Regions from separate parts of the Citrobacter werkmanii genome, predicted to be linked through region 4. Evidence: predicted binding sites of a transcription regulator. Region 4 holds the regulator's gene; each other region holds the start of a gene.
What was found. The regulator CRP, encoded in region 4, controls carbon source genes, mostly activating them, when cyclic AMP is high. The targets are predictions, from matches to a motif close to ATGTGANNNNNNTCACAT.
Positions count from the first base shown of each region.

Region 1: the regulator CRP is predicted to act here: its motif matches at 2,156-2,173, upstream of udp (uridine phosphorylase).
Region 2: the regulator CRP is predicted to act here: its motif matches at 2,187-2,204, upstream of serC (3-phosphoserine/phosphohydroxythreonine transaminase).
Region 3: the regulator CRP is predicted to act here: its motif matches at 2,084-2,101, upstream of uxuA (mannonate dehydratase).

Region 1 covers NZ_CP044101.1:284,229-288,418, forward strand. Annotated here, with positions in the region: gene metE (5-methyltetrahydropteroyltriglutamate--homocysteine S-methyltransferase) at 1-1,170, shown strand, start outside; gene FOB24_RS02050 (dienelactone hydrolase family protein) at 1,225-2,031, opposite strand; gene udp (uridine phosphorylase) at 2,297-3,058, shown strand; gene rmuC (DNA recombination protein RmuC) at 3,199-4,190, shown strand, end outside.
Region 2 covers NZ_CP044101.1:2,014,181-2,018,370, forward strand. Annotated here, with positions in the region: gene ycaO (30S ribosomal protein S12 methylthiotransferase accessory factor YcaO) at 1-1,313, opposite strand, end outside; gene FOB24_RS10230 (DUF421 domain-containing protein) at 1,449-2,141, shown strand; gene serC (3-phosphoserine/phosphohydroxythreonine transaminase) at 2,355-3,443, shown strand; gene aroA (3-phosphoshikimate 1-carboxyvinyltransferase) at 3,511-4,190, shown strand, end outside.
Region 3 covers NZ_CP044101.1:885,800-889,989, reverse strand. Annotated here, with positions in the region: gene FOB24_RS04940 (fructuronate reductase) at 1-647, opposite strand, end outside; gene uxuA (mannonate dehydratase) at 728-1,912, opposite strand; gene gntP (gluconate permease GntP) at 2,174-3,517, shown strand; gene FOB24_RS04925 (LutC/YkgG family protein) at 3,567-4,190, opposite strand, start outside.
Region 4 covers NZ_CP044101.1:4,711,162-4,715,351, forward strand. Annotated here, with positions in the region: gene FOB24_RS23265 (phosphoribulokinase) at 1-489, shown strand, start outside; gene FOB24_RS23270 (OsmC family protein) at 536-940, opposite strand; gene crp (cAMP-activated global transcriptional regulator CRP) at 1,249-1,881, shown strand; gene FOB24_RS23280 (YccS/YhfK family putative transporter) at 1,933-4,020, shown strand; gene argD (bifunctional acetylornithine/succinyldiaminopimelate transaminase) at 4,128-4,190, opposite strand, start outside.

The DNA.
Region 1 (4,190 bases), 510 kb from region 4:
AGCGGCGATACGGCGGCAATTGTGGAATGGAGCGCACCGATCCAGGCGCGTCGTCACTCTACCCGCGTACACAACGCCGCAGTGGAAAAACGTCTGGCGGCGATCACCGCCCAGGACAGCCAGCGCGCCAACGCTTACCCGGTTCGCGCCGAGGCGCAGCGTGCCCGCTTTAATCTACCGGCATGGCCGACCACTACGATCGGTTCATTCCCGCAAACCACCGAAATTCGCGGTCTGCGGCTGGATTTCAAAAAGGGCAACCTGGATGCTGGTCACTACCGTACCGGTATCGCCGAACATATAAAACAGGCGATCGTTGAACAGGAACGTCTGGGCCTCGATGTGCTGGTGCACGGTGAAGCCGAGCGTAATGACATGGTGGAATACTTTGGCGAGCATCTGGATGGTTTTGTCTTTACCCAGAACGGTTGGGTGCAGAGCTATGGTTCTCGCTGCGTGAAGCCGCCGGTGGTAATTGGCGACGTCAGCCGCCCGGAAGCGATCACCGTGGAGTGGGCGAAGTACGCGCAGTCGCTGACCGACAAGCCGGTAAAAGGTATGTTGACCGGTCCGGTGACCATTCTTTGCTGGTCATTCCCGCGTGAAGACGTGACGCGTGAAACCATCGCCAAGCAGATTGCGCTGGCGCTGCGTGATGAAGTGGCGGATCTGGAAGCGGCGGGTATCGGTATTATTCAGATTGATGAACCGGCGCTGCGCGAAGGTCTGCCGTTGCGTCGCAGCGACTGGGCCGCGTATCTGGCGTGGGGGGTAGAAGCCTTCCGCATTAACGCGGCGGTGGCGAAGGATGAAACTCAGATCCACACCCACATGTGTTACTGCGAGTTCAACGACATCATGGATTCCATTGCGGCGCTGGACGCGGATGTGATCACCATTGAGACCTCACGCTCCGACATGGAGTTGCTGGAATCGTTTGAAGAGTTCGACTATCCGAATGAAATTGGGCCGGGTGTCTACGATATTCACTCGCCGAACGTCCCGAGCGTGGAGTGGATTGAGGCCCTGCTGAAGAAGGCGGAGCAGCGTATTCCGGCGGAGCGGCTGTGGGTGAACCCGGACTGCGGCCTGAAAACCCGAGGCTGGCCGGAAACCCGTGCCGCACTGGCGAATATGGTGAAGGCCGCGCAGAACTTGCGTCAGGCTTAAAAACAAAACGGAGGCTAACGCCTCCGTTTTGATGATCGGTTTACCTGGCGATACTTATTTCTTCTCGCCGTATTGCGCGAACCACTCCAGCATTCTCTGCCAGCCATCTTTGGCGGACTCTTCGTGGTAGCTCGGGCGGTAATCGGCATTAAATGCATGCCCGGCATCGGGATAAACCACAATTTCCGCTTTTGCATTAGCGGCGCGTAGCGCCTGACGCATCGTTTCGACGGTAACCTGAGGAATACTGGTGTCCTGACCACCATAAAGCCCCAGAACAGGAGCGTTAAGATCGGTGGCGATATCAACCGGATGTTTCGGCGAGTTGAGGGTCTTATCGCCTACCAGTTTGCCATACCACGCTACCGCTGCTTTTAACTGCGGATTGTGCGCTGCATACAGCCAGGTGATGCGTCCACCCCAGCAAAAACCTGTGATCATTAATCGATGCGCGTCACCGCCGTTGCGGGAGGCCCAACTGGCGACGTGGTCCAGATCGGCCAGTACCTGAGCGTCAGGCACTTTGGCGACAAGGCCGCTGAGCAGCGTGGGGATATCGGCAAAGTCATTGGGATCGCCTTCGCGGAAATAGAGCTCTGGCGCGATAGCCAGATACCCTTCCAGGGCCAGACGGCGGCAAACGTCACGAATGTGTTCATGAATGCCAAAAATCTCCTGCACGACAATGACCACGGGCAGGGGGCCATCGGTCTGTTTTGGTCGTGCGTGATACGCTGGCATATCATCGCCTTGTGAAGGTATGGACGTTACACCGGCGATAATTGCGTTATCCGGTGTGTGAACCGTAGTAGACGTCGGTGGAGATACAGCAGGTGCAAAGCCAGATTGTCGTGTGGTCATGGTATTCTCCGTACCCTTAAATATTCAGCCAAAAAGCGCATTATTAACTATAGACATATGCAACGAACCACATTGCCTTAAACGGTCTATCTTTTGTGCAAGGCGTCCTTACATCACGTCGTTTATGTGATGCGTATCACTATTTCATGGTAATCGAATGCAATTGATTTACATCATGGTGATGTCTGTCACGAAAATTTGTTTATGCCTTCGGTAAAGTGTGTTTTTGCTTCTTCTGACAAAACCGATTCACAGAGGAGTTTTTATGTCTAAGTCTGATGTTTTTCATCTCGGCCTCACTAAGAACGATTTACAAGGGGCCCAGCTCGCTATCGTCCCTGGCGACCCGGAGCGTGTGGAAAAGATCGCCGCGCTGATGGATAAGCCGGTTAAGCTGGCATCCCATCGCGAGTTCACGACCTGGCGTGCTGAGCTGGATGGTAAAGCCGTGATCGTTTGCTCTACCGGTATCGGCGGCCCGTCCACCTCTATTGCCGTAGAAGAACTGGCGCAACTGGGCATTCGTACCTTCCTGCGTATCGGTACGACTGGCGCAATTCAGCCGCACATCAATGTTGGCGACGTGCTGGTCACCACTGCGTCTGTCCGTCTGGATGGTGCAAGCCTGCACTTCGCGCCAATGGAATTCCCGGCCGTTGCCGACTTCGAGTGCACCACTGCGCTGGTGGAAGCGGCGAAATCTATCGGTGCGACTACCCACGTGGGCGTCACCGCGTCATCTGACACCTTCTACCCGGGCCAGGAGCGTTATGACACCTTCTCTGGTCGCGTAGTGAGTCGTTTCAAAGGCTCGATGGAAGAGTGGCAGTCCATGGGGGTCATGAACTACGAAATGGAATCCGCAACGTTGCTGACCATGTGTGCCAGCCAGGGCCTGCGTGCCGGTATGGTTGCTGGTGTTATCGTGAACCGTACTCAGCAAGAGATCCCCAATGCGGAAACGATGAAACAAACGGAAAGCCACGCGGTGAAAATCGTGGTGGAAGCTGCCCGCCGTTTACTGTAATTCTCACTTCTGTTCAAAAAGGCCGACGTGTTCGGCCTTTTTATTTTGCGTAGTGCCTCGCAGGAAATTCCTTTTAAACTGGACGTTTATACAGCACAATTCTATTTTGTGCGGGTAAGCCGTTGCTGTAAGGGGGCGTTGTGGATATTTCAATTATGATGAGTGCTGTGTTGGCGTTAGCCGCAGGGCTGCTGGTGGGGTGGCTGGCGACAAAAGCGCGGGCCGATCAGATCCGTGCCGACCTCATCGAAGAGCGACGTGAACTGGATATTGCGTTAAGCGCTGCCCGGCAACAACTCGCACAGGAAGCCCACTGGCGCGACGAGTGCGAGCTACTCAATAACGAATTACGCAGCCTGCACAGCATCAACACCTCTCTGGAAGCCGATCTCCGTGAAGTCACTACCCGGCTGGAAGCGACGCAGCAGCATGCGGAAGATAAAATCCGCCAGATGATCAACAGCGAACAGCGCCTGAGTGAACAGTTTGAAAACCTGGCGAACCGCATTTTTGAGCACAGCAACCGCCGCGTCGATGAGCAAAACCGCCAAAGCCTGAACAGCCTGCTGGCGCCGCTTCGTGAACAGCTGGACGGTTTTCGTCGTCAGGTTCAGGATAGCTTCGGCAAAGAGGCGCAGGAACGTCATACTCTGGCGCATGAAATTCGTAATCTTCAGCAACTGAACGCGCAGATGGCGCAGGAAGCGGTAAACCTGACGCGGGCGTTAAAAGGCGATAACAAAACGCAGGGCAACTGGGGGGAGGTGGTACTCACGCGGGTGCTTGAAGCCTCCGGTCTGCGTGAAGGTTATGAATACGAAACTCAGGTTAGCATTGAAAACGATGCCCGTTCGCGTATGCAGCCCGATGTCATTGTCCGGCTACCCCAGGGGAAAGATGTGGTGATCGACGCAAAAATGACGTTGGTTGCCTATGAGCGCTATTTTAACGCGGAAGATGAATATACCCGCGAGAGCGCGTTGCAGGAGCACATCGCCTCAGTGCGAAACCATATTCGTCTGCTGGGCCGAAAAGATTATCAACAGCTTCCCGGGCTGCGTTCGCTTGACTACGTGCTGATGTTTATTCCCGTCGAGCCTGCTTTTTTGCTGGCGCTGGACAGGCAACCTGA
Region 2 (4,190 bases), 2.2 Mb from region 4:
CCTTCTTCATCCAGTTGTTCGAGCAGATTGAGATAGTCTTCTTTATCCCACTCACTGCCTGGCAGAGAGAGGATCGTTTCGCGCAGATGCGTACCCATTGCGTTGTTGGCTAACCACAGATCTTCAGCCGGGTAGATGTCAGACATCCCCGGAACGATAATGCGGCAGGCGTATACCCCCAGATGTTCGTAGTCGGCGATATACACTTCTTTATCTTCTGCGTTGAAGATGGTCATCAGGGTGGCGAACTCTTCTTCCGTAGTGCCGGAGAAATTCCAGTCAACGAACGGATAATCAGCATCCTGCTTGAACAGATCCCAGGAGATCAGACCGCTGGAATCAATGAAGTGGGTTTCAAGGTTAGTGTGTTCAGCCACTTCTTCATCGTCGAAGGTTGGCGGGGTGAAGACATCAAGATCTTTCAGACCACGACCCTGCAGCAGTTCGGTAACGGTACGCTCCAGCGCAACGCCGAAATCCGGGTGCGCGCCGAAGGACGCAAAGCAGGTACCGTTGGCCGGGTTGAACAGGACAACGCAAATCACCGGGTATTTGCCGCCCAGCGAGCCATCGTAGGCGAAAATTGGGAAACCTTCCGCTTCCAGTGTGGCGATGGACTCCACTACCGCCGGGTAACGCGCCATCACCTCGGCCGGGATTTCCGGCAGGCTGATGCTTTCCGCGATAATGCGGTTCTTCACATAACGTTCAAAGACTTCAGACAGGCCCTGAACGCGCGCTTCGTTAGGCGTGTTACCCGCAGACATACCGTTAGAAACGTACAGATTGCCGATAATATTCATCGGAATATAGATAGTCTGGTTATCAGACTGACGGGTAAACGGCAGGCCGCAGACGCCACGATCTTCATTTCCGGATTGCAGGTCGATAAGCATGCTTCCGGTCAATTCGTTTTCTGGATCGTAAAACGCGCGCAGACGCGCATCCAGCAGACCTTCCGGCACGTCATCGTCTTCCGTCAGCGGGAACCATTTTTCGTTCGGATAATGCACGAACGGGCCGTTGGCGATGGTTTCGCCCAGCCAGAAATCCGCAAAGAAGTAGTTCGTAGACAGACGCTCAAAATATTCGCCCAGCGCGGAGGCCAGCGCCGCTTTTTTCGTCGCACCTTTACCGTTGGTAAAGCACAGCGCGCATTCTTTGTCGCGAATATGCACAGACCAAACGTTAGGCACAGGGTTCAACCAGGAGGCTTCTTCAATCTGAAAACCAAGGTCGAGTAATTTTTGCTGGAAGCGAGCGATGGAGTCTTCCAGAGCGGCATCTTTGCCGGGAATAAATGTTTGCGTCATGAAAATCACTTTTGTCGTACGGAAAGCGCGCAATGATACGGGTTTTCAATGAACGGCGCTATCGCCGCCGGAGCCCAGGCGTAAATAAAACTATTGGCTATGCTTTCACACAGTCAACAATGTTAAGAGCACAAAATGAAAGCATTCGATTTACAGCGTATGGCACTGGATAAGGTGCCAATGGAGTTTCTTGGTGAGGTTGCGCTGCGCAGTCTCTATACCTTTATATTGGTTTTTCTGTTTTTAAAGCTTACAGGGCGGCGTGGCGTACGGCAGATGTCGCTTTTTGAAGTGCTGATTATTCTTACGCTGGGCTCAGCGGCGGGCGATGTGGCGTTTTATGACGATGTGCCGATGATTCCGGTGCTGGTGGTTTTTATTACCCTGGCGCTGCTGTATCGTCTTGTCATGTGGCTGATGTCACACAGCGAAAAGCTGGAAGATCTACTGGAAGGTAAGCCAGTGGTCATCATTGAAGACGGTGAATTGTCATGGTCAAAGCTTAATCGCGCCAATATGACGGAATTCGAATTCTTTATGGAGCTGCGTTTGAACGGCGTAGAGCAACTGGGGCAGGTGAAACTCGCTATTCTGGAGACGAATGGGCAGATCAGCGTTTACTTCTTTGCCGATGAAGACGTAAAACCGGGACTCAGCATTCTGCCTAAACACTGTACACAGCGATTTAAGGTGGTGCCTGAAACAGGCGACTATGCATGTGTACGGTGTAGTGAAGTGGTGCAAATGAGCGCGGGGGATCATCAATTATGTCCGCGCTGCGCAAATCCAGAATGGTCGAAGGCCAGTCGGGCAAAACGGGTCACCTGACAGCGAAAATCTCGGTTTTTACCCGTCAATCCGATAGATTCTGTTGTGTGACCTATGACTCATTTTTACCCCGCTCAGTTTTACCCATTGCGGCGCGTGTCACTGAATGATAAAACCGATATCCACAGGAATAACTTATACCCAATGTCTGTCACAGGATTATCGTCAATGACAGGATGTTGATTGGATAACAACACAACGTGGTGAGGGGAAATGGCTCAGGTCTTCAATTTTAGTTCAGGTCCGGCAATGCTACCGGCGGAAGTACTTAAACTGGCTCAACAGGATCTTCGCGACTGGAACGGTCTTGGCACGTCGGTCATGGAAATTAGCCACCGGGGCAAAGAGTTTATCCAGGTGGCAGAGGAAGCAGAGCAGGATTTTCGCGATCTCCTCAGCATCCCCTCTAACTATAAAGTGTTGTTCTGTCATGGCGGTGGCCGTGGGCAATTCGCCGGTATCCCGTTAAATATTCTCGGTGATAAAACGACAGCGGATTACGTCGATGCCGGTTACTGGGCCGCCAGTGCGATTAAAGAAGCGAAAAAGTACTGCACGCCAAACGTTATCGATGCCAAAGTCACCGTTGACGGTCTGCGCGCTGTTAAGCCAATGAGCGAATGGCAGCTTTCTGACAACGCCGCGTACCTGCACTATTGCCCGAATGAAACCATCGATGGCATTGCGATTGATGAAACGCCGAACTTTGCCAGCAATGTGGTGGTTACGGCGGATCTCTCTTCTACCATCCTCTCCGCGCCGCTTGATGTTAGCCGCTATGGCGTAATCTATGCCGGGGCGCAGAAAAACATTGGTCCCGCCGGACTGACGATTGTTATTGTACGCGAAGATCTGCTGGGTAAAGCGCATGTTTCATGCCCGTCAATCCTTGACTATACCGTGCTAAATGACAACGACTCCATGTTCAACACGCCGCCAACCTTTGCCTGGTATCTGTCTGGCCTGGTCTTTAAGTGGCTCAAAGAGCAGGGCGGTGTTAATGCGATGAATAAAATTAACCAGCAAAAAGCAGAGCTGTTGTATGGCGTGATCGACAACAGCGACTTCTATCGTAACGATGTCGCGAAGTCGAACCGTTCACGTATGAACGTCCCGTTCCAACTGGCTGACAGCGCCCTGGATAAACTCTTCCTGGAGGAGTCTTTCGCTGCGGGTCTGCATGCGCTGAAAGGGCACCGTGTGGTCGGCGGTATGCGTGCGTCTATCTATAATGCGATGCCGCTCGAAGGCGTAAAAGCACTGACCGATTTCATGGTCGATTTCGAACGCCGCCGCGGTTAATCTGCTGTACTTTCATCCCCACAGTCCGCCTGTGGGGTTTTTATATCTGTTTTGAGAGTTGAGTTTCATGGAATCCCTGACGTTACAACCCATTGCGCGGGTGGATGGCACCATCAATCTGCCTGGATCCAAAAGTGTTTCTAACCGCGCTTTGCTGCTGGCCGCATTAGCAAATGGCACCACTGTCCTGACCAACCTGCTGGACAGCGACGATGTCCGCCATATGCTCAATGCACTCAATGCGTTAGGGATTAGCTATACCCTTTCCGCCGATCGCACCCGCTGCGAGATTATCGGCAACGGCGGCGCATTACATGCCGAAAGGGCAGTGGAACTGTTTCTTGGCAATGCCGGAACCGCAATGCGTCCGCTGGCCGCTGCGCTGTGCCTTGGCAGCAATGACATCGTGTTGACAGGCGAACCGCGCATGAAGGAGCGCCCGATTGGCCATCTGGTTGATGCGCTGCGCCAGGGGGGAGCCAACATTGAGTACCTGGAACAGGAAAACTATCCGCCACTTCGTTTGCGCGGTGGTTTTAGCGGCGGTCAGGTTGAGGTGGACGGCAGCGTATCCAGCCAGTTCCTCACTGCGCTACTGATGACTGCACCGCTGGCGCCGCAGGATACAACGATCGCCATTAAAGGCGAGCTGGTATCTAAACCTTATATTGATATCACCCTGAATCTGATGAAGACGTTTGGTGTTGAAATTGAGAATCAGAACTACCAGCGCTTTGTCGTGCAGGG
Region 3 (4,190 bases), 1.1 Mb from region 4:
GCAATCCACTCCGCTAACTGCGGGTCGCGCGCCTGCGCCAGGCCCAGCACCGCGACTTTCGCCACATGACCATTTTCACGCACGTTATCGCAGGACATCACGGTAAAGGCCGCCAGCCCCTGCTCGCGACGCAGATGCAACGCCTGTACGATGTACCCAATCGCCGATTTCGGCGCGGTCGGGTTCGCCAGATCGTGCTTAATCAGTGGGTTATTGAGATCTAACTGGCCGCTGGCAGCGTCGGTGCAGTACCCTTTTTCCGTGACCGTCAGCGAGACAATCGCCGTCTGCGGGCGCGCCATGGCCTGTAAAATACCGTCGCAACCGTCAAGATCCGGGTGCAGCGCTTCTTTCATCGAGCCAATCACTTTCAGCACGGTGTTGTCCGCGCCCTTTTCCGCCACGGTATACAGCAGTTGCTGCTTGCGCAGGTTTTCAATCAGTACGCAATCGTTACCCGGCATCAGATTAACTTCACAGATACCCCAGTCGCTGTCGGTGGTTTCTAAGAGATGGTGGGTGTACAGCGCCTGATGCGCGCGGTGAAAAGCACCGCATCCCAGGTGAACAATACGGGATTGCAGGCGAGAACTGTCCCACGCCGGACGCGCAACCGGCAGGTTGCTACTGGCAATTGTCGTTGTCATCGTGAACTCCAGAAGCCGTTGGAATACCAACGGAAGAGAAAAGGAAAAAGCCGGTCAGACAGGTGACCGGCAAATCTGCTTTAACGGCTGAAGAAAGCGCGCTGGATAGCCATTTCAACACCACGCACTTCCGCCAGCCCTTTCAGGCGACCAATCGCGGAGTAACCGGGGTTGGTTTTCTTTTTCAGATCGTCAAGCATCTGATGACCGTGATCCGGTCGCATGGGGATCAGATCCTCTTTGCCCTCAGCTTTACGACGTTGCTCTTCTTCAACGATCGCTTTCACCACTTCGTACATGTCAACGTCGCCGTTAAGATGCGCCGCTTCATGGAAGGTTTTCGGGTTATCTTCACGCAGCGTGGAGCGCAGATGGGTGAAGTAAATGCGCGGACCAAACTGTTTGATCATGTCAACCAGGTCGTTGTCCGCACGAACGCCGTAGGAGCCGGTGCACATGGTAAAACCGTTCGCCATGCTGCTGACCGTATCCACCATCCACTGCATATCTTCCACGGTGGAAACAATACGCGGCAGGCCGAGGATCGGGCGCGGCGGATCGTCCGGGTGTACCGCCATACGCACACCAGCTTCTTCTGCCACCGGAATGATCGCTTTCAGGAAGACGGCAAAATTCTCGCGCAGCGCGGCTTTATCGATATCTTTGTAACGCTCAAGATGCTGACGGAACTGATCGAGGGTATAGCCTTCTTCCGCACCCGGCAGACCGGCGATGATATTGCGGGTCAAACGCGCTTTGTCTTCATCGCTCATGGTTGCGAAGCGTTCATTGGCCTGAGCAATTTCTTCGGCGGTGTAGTCTGCTTCCGCGCCCGGACGTTTGAGGATATGCAGCTCAAAGGCGGCAAATTCAATCTGGTCAAAACGCAACGCTTTGGAGCCGTCCGGCAGGACGTATTCCAGATCGGTACGGGTCCAGTCGAGAACCGGCATAAAGTTGTAGCACACGGTACGAATACCGCACTGGGCCAGGTTACGCAGGCTCTGCTGGTAATTGGCGATCCACTGCTGATAGTTGCCAGAACGGGTTTTAATGTCTTCGTGGATCGGCACGCTTTCGACGACCGACCAGACCAGGCCCGCCTGCTCAATAATCGCTTTGCGCTTTAGGATCTCATCAACCGTCCACACTTCCCCGTTCGGGATATGGTGCAAAGCGGTGACAACGCCCGTGGCACCCGCCTGACGCACATCCGCTAAGGTGACCGGATCGTTAGGGCCATACCAGCGCCATGTCTGTTCCATGTTTTGTTCCTCGTTTACATTATGGACTCGACGATATGGCGCATAAATTCCTCCTTTTGGTATTACATGTCAACCTCAATGGCAAAATTGGTTAACCAAATCACAATGAAAGCCGATTTGATCTTATGTGCGCCGCAAAAATACACGGTGAATATGTAAACATGTAACGCAATGTGACATCTATCGCATCAATGGTTAACCAATATATGTAACATCTCAACCAAAATCATAATGGTTCAACCAAAAGAAGGTAGACGTTTTATGCACGTTCTCAATATTCTGTGGGTCGTATTCGGCATCGGTCTGATGCTGGTACTTAATCTAAGATTCAAAATAAACTCGATGGTCGCCCTGCTGCTGGCGGCGCTCTCGGTCGGCATGCTGGCGGGTATGGATTTAATGGAGCTGCTGCACACCATGAAATCCGGTTTCGGCAGTACGCTGGGAGAGCTGGCGATTATCGTGGTATTCGGGGCGGTCATCGGTAAGCTGATGGTTGATTCCGGGGCAGCGCATCAGATTGCCCATACGCTACTGGCGCGCCTCGGCCTGCGCTATGTGCAGTTGTCGGTGATCATTATTGGTCTGATCTTCGGCCTGGCGATGTTCTATGAAGTAGCGTTTATTATGCTGGCGCCGCTGGTGATCGTTATTGCTGCGGAAGCGAAGATCCCGTTCCTCAAGCTGGCGATCCCCGCCGTTGCCGCCGCCACCACCGCGCACTCCCTGTTCCCGCCGCAGCCTGGCCCGGTGGCGCTGGTTAATGCCTACGGCGCTGACATGGGCATGGTCTACATCTACGGTATTCTGGTAACCATTCCGAGCGTAATCTGCGCCGGACTTATCCTGCCGAAATTCCTCGGCAACCTCGATCGTCCGACGCCGTCATTCATGAAAGCCGACGTCCCGGTTGACCAGAACAATCTGCCGTCATTCGGCGTGTCTATTCTGGTGCCGCTGATCCCGGCGATCATCATGATCTCCACCACCATTGCCAACATCTGGCTGGTAAAAGGGACACAAGCGTGGGAAGTGGTCAACTTCCTCGGCTCTTCACCGATTGCGATGTTCATCGCCATGATTGTTGCCTTCGTGCTGTTTGGTACCGCGCGTGGTCATGATATGCAATGGGTCATGAACGCCTTTGAAAACGCGGTGAAAAGTATCGCGATGGTGATCCTGATCATCGGCGCGGGCGGCGTACTGAAGCAGACCATCATCGATACCGGCATTGGCGATACCATCGGCATGTTGATGTCACACGGCAATATTTCTCCGTACATCATGGCGTGGTTGATAACCGTATTAATTCGTCTGGCAACCGGTCAGGGCGTGGTCTCAGCCATGACGGCGGCGGGAATTATCAGCGCAGCCATCCTCGACCCGGCAACCGGTCAACTGGTGGGCGTCGATCCGGCGTTACTGGTGCTGGCAACGGCGGCAGGCTCCAACACCCTGACCCACATCAACGATGCCTCGTTCTGGCTGTTCAAAGGCTACTTTGACCTGTCGGTGAAGGATACGCTGAAAACCTGGGGTCTGCTGGAACTGGTAAACTCCGTGGTGGGTTTGATAATCGTGTTGATCATCAGCATGATTGCATAACGTCTGTCCCGCTCTGGCCAGTAGCGCCAGAGCGGTTTTCCATCCTGTCTTAGCAATCCTCAATAATCAGATACACCGCCTTCACCGGGCCATGCACTCCAACCACCTTGATAAGCTCAATATCCGCCGTCGAACTGGGTCCACTGATAATGTTAATGCACGACGGCATCCGCTCACCGGCCTGCGCTTTCTGATGCAGTTTTTCCGCCAGCTGCGCTACGCGCGGCAGGATGGTGCTTTTACGCAGCACGAAAATCGACGACTCCGGCAACAGGCTCAGGGAACGCCCGCGCTCCGGCGCGGAAAACAGCACCACGCCGCCGGACTCGGTCAGGCCATACTCGGCATAGACCACGCCGACTTTCGCCTGCTCGGCCTGGGTAATATTTTCGCTACCGCGCGCCGGGTCCCAGACCACAGCGTTGCATGCCTGCTGTAAGCGTTCGGTAATGCCCAGTTCCACCAGCCGACTGTCGCCGCTCAGTACCACCGGTTGCGGCCCCAGCTCCTCACACAGGCGGAGCGCCGCGTCTGCGGCCTGATCCTCGCGGGTCATTTCACAGCGGGCCAGCATCACCTCGCTGGCAAACTGGATAAACGCCTCGCAGCGCTGCTCGAGGCTCAGTTCGGTCAGGCGCTCGTTGGCATAGTTGTTAACCGGCGCGGCATCCGC
Region 4 (4,190 bases):
TTCTATGAAGGGCTACACGGCGGCGTCGTCACCCCACAGCAAAATGTGGCCCGGCATGTCGACCTTCTGGTCGGTGTGGTGCCGATCGTTAACCTGGAATGGATCCAGAAACTGACCCGCGATACCAGCGAGCGTGGACACTCGCGTGAAGCGGTGATGGACTCGGTTGTGCGCTCAATGGACGATTACATCAATTACATCACGCCGCAGTTTTCCCGTACGCACATTAACTTTCAGCGCGTACCCACCGTCGATACCTCAAACCCCTTTGCCGCCAAGAGCATTCCGTCGCTGGATGAAAGCTTTGTGGTCATTCATTTTCGTAATCTGGAAGGGATCGACTTTCCGTGGCTTCTGGCCATGCTGCAAGGCTCATTCATTTCCCACATCAATACATTAGTCGTACCTGGCGGCAAAATGGGTCTGGCGATGGAATTGATTATGCTGCCGCTGGTTCAGCGACTGATGGAAGGTAAAAAGATAGAGTGAGGTACGGAATGTGCCCGATGGCGCTACGCTTATCGGGCATCACGTATTACGCAGCAACCACTTCATAGGAGTGGGTAATATTCACCGCCTTTTCCAGCATCAATGCCACGGAACAATATTTTTCCGCCGAGAGATCGACGGCGCGGGAGACCGACGCCTCTTTCAGATCGTTGCCGGTGACGATGAAATGCAAATTAATGTGGGTAAACAAACGCGGCGCTTCTTCACGGCGCTCAGAGGTGAGCTTCACTTCGCAGTTGGTCACATCCTGACGACCCTTTTGCAGGATCGACACCACATCGATAGCGCTACAACCGCCTGCAGCCATTAATACCATTTCCATCGGGCTCGGCGCTTTATCACCGGAGTTACCGTCCATCAAAATTTGGTGGCCAGAGGCGGACTCACCGAGGAAGGTTAACCCCTCAACCCACTTTACACGCGCTTGCATATTTCGTAACTCCAATGTTTCAATTTTCCTGACAGATTACGCGTACATAACAATTCTCGCAACGGAAGGCGACCTGCGTCATGCTGAAGCGAGACACCAGGAGACACACGGCGAAAGCTATGCTAAAACAGTCGGGATGCTACAGTAATACATTGACGTACTGCATGTATGCAGAGGACATCACATTACAGGCTGCAGTATATTTTTAGTAGCCCCCTTCCCAGGTAGCGGGAAGCACATTTTTGCAAACCCAGAGGCAGCGTCGTTTTCTGGCTCTGGAGACAGCTTATAACAGAGGATAACCGCGCATGGTGCTTGGCAAACCGCAAACAGACCCGACTCTCGAATGGTTCTTGTCTCATTGCCATATTCATAAGTACCCATCGAAGAGCACGCTGATTCACCAGGGTGAAAAAGCGGAAACGTTGTATTACATCGTTAAAGGCTCAGTGGCAGTGCTGATCAAAGATGAAGAAGGGAAAGAAATGATCCTTTCTTATCTGAATCAGGGCGATTTTATTGGTGAATTAGGCCTCTTCGAAGAAGGCCAGGAACGTAGCGCTTGGGTACGGGCCAAAACCGCATGTGAAGTCGCTGAAATTTCCTACAAAAAATTTCGCCAATTAATCCAGGTCAACCCGGATATTCTGATGCGCCTGTCTTCTCAGATGGCTCGTCGCCTGCAGGTCACGTCTGAAAAAGTAGGCAACCTTGCCTTCCTCGACGTCACCGGCCGTATTGCCCAGACTCTGCTGAATCTGGCAAAACAGCCTGACGCGATGACTCACCCGGACGGTATGCAGATTAAAATCACCCGCCAGGAAATCGGCCAGATCGTTGGCTGCTCCCGTGAGACCGTTGGTCGTATTCTGAAGATGCTGGAAGATCAGAACCTGATCTCCGCTCACGGTAAGACCATTGTCGTTTACGGCACACGTTAATCCCATCGAAATGGCGCGTTACCCGGTAGCGCGCCATTTTTGTTTGTTCCGATGTGGCGAAGACTGATTTATCACCCCGAGATCAACTACGCACTACGGCAGACGCTGGTGCTGTGTTTACCTGTGGCCGTCGGTCTTATCATTGGTCAGCTTCATCTGGGGCTTCTGTTTTCCCTCGTCCCTGCCTGTTGCAACATTGCCGGTCTTGATACCCCGCATAAACGCTTTTTTAAACGTTTAGTTATTGGCGCATCGCTGTTTGCCGGTTGCAGCCTGATCATGCAGTTACTGCTGGCGCAAGATATACCACTGCCGCTCATCCTCACCGGCCTGACGCTAATTCTTGGCGTAACCGCCGAGCTAAGCCCGTTGCATGCGCGACTGCTGCCAGCCTCACTCATCGCGGCAATTTTCACGCTAAGCCTTGCCGGGAACATGCCCGTCTGGGAGCCATTGCTGATCTATGCACTGGGTACGTTGTGGTACGGTCTGTTCAACTGGTTCTGGTTCTGGATGTGGCGTGAGCAGCCACTGCGTGAATCGCTTAGCCTGCTGTACCGCGAATTAGCCGATTACTGTGAGGCCAAGTACAGTCTGCTGACCCAGCATGCCGATCCAGAAAAAGCGCTGCCTCCGCTACTGGTTCGTCAACAAAAAGCGGTGGATTTGATTACCCAGTGCTACCAGCAAATGCACATGCTGTCGGCGCATCACAATAATGAATACAAGCGACTGTTGCGTGCCTTTCAGGAAGCGCTCGATTTGCAGGAACATATTTCAGTTAGCCTGCATCAGCCGGAAGAGGTGCAAAAGTTGGTCGAGCGAAGCCACGCGGAACAGGTGATTCGCTGGAACGCGCGCACCGTCGCCGCCCGCCTGCGCGTCCTGGCCGATGATATCTTGTATCACCGATTACCGACCCGTTTCTCAATGGAAAAGCAGATTGGCTCGCTGGAGAAAATCGCCAACCAGCATCCGGATAATCCGGTAGGACAGTTTTGCTATTGGCACTTCAGCCGTATCGCCCGCGTGCTACGGACCCAGCGCCCGCTGTATGCCCGAGATTTGATGGCGGACAAACAGCGGCGGTTGCCGTTGATCCCGGCGCTGAAAAACTATCTGTCGTTGAAATCCCCGGCACTGCGTAACGCCGGGCGCATCAGCGTCATGCTGAGTATCGCCAGCCTGATGGGCAGCGCCTTACATCTGCCTAAACCTTACTGGATTTTGATGACGATCCTGTTCGTCACGCAAAATGGCTATGGGGCGACCCGGGTGCGTATTTTGCATCGTTCGGTGGGTACGCTCGTCGGACTGGTGATTGCGGGCGTCACATTGCACTTTCATATTCAGGAAGGCTTCACGCTGGCAGGCATGTTGCTGATCACGTTAGGCAGCTATCTGATCATTCGCAAAAACTACGGCTGGGCCACCGTCGGCTTTACGGTTACGGCGGTGTACACCCTGCAACTGCTGACGCTGAACGGGGAACAATTTATCGTGCCGCGGTTTGTCGACACGGTGATTGGCTGCTTAATCGCCTTTGGCGGCACGCTCTGGCTGTGGCCACAGTGGCAGAGTGGTCTGTTGCGTAAGAACGCCCACGATGCGTTAGAAGCCGACCAGGAGGCTATTCGCCTGATCCTCAGCAACGATCCGCAGGCCACGCCGCTGGCGTATCAACGCATGCGGGTCAACCAGGCGCATAACACGCTGTTTAACTCACTGAATCAGGCAATGCAGGAGCCGGGATTCAACTCGCACTATCTGGCGGATATGAAACTGTGGGTCACGCACAGCCAGTTTATTGTCGAACACATCAACGCGATGACCACACTGGCAAGGGAACATACGATGCTGACGCCGGATTTGGCGCAGCGGTATCTGGAGTCCTGCGAGATTGCGCTCCAGCGCTGTCAGCAGCGGCTGGAGTATGACGGACCGGGAAGCTCGGGCGATGTGAATATTCTCGAAGCGCCTGAAATGCTGTCCCACGGTCCATTAAGCACCCTGGAGCAGCATCTGCAGCGAATATTGGGGCATCTGAACACCATGCACACCATTTCGTCGGTAGCATGGCGTCAACGACCCCACCACGGGATCTGGCTTAGCCGTCGGTTGCGGGACATGAAAGGCTAAGATCGGCTGCCGGATGCGCTACGCTTATCCGGCCTACGAATCACACCTTACCCTGTAGGCCGGATAAGGCGCTCGCGCCGCCATCCGGCAATCAGGCAATCAACCAATCAGCCCACCACCTTCGCTACCGCCTGCGCGAAACGCAGCATCCCTTCCTCGATATCCGCGTC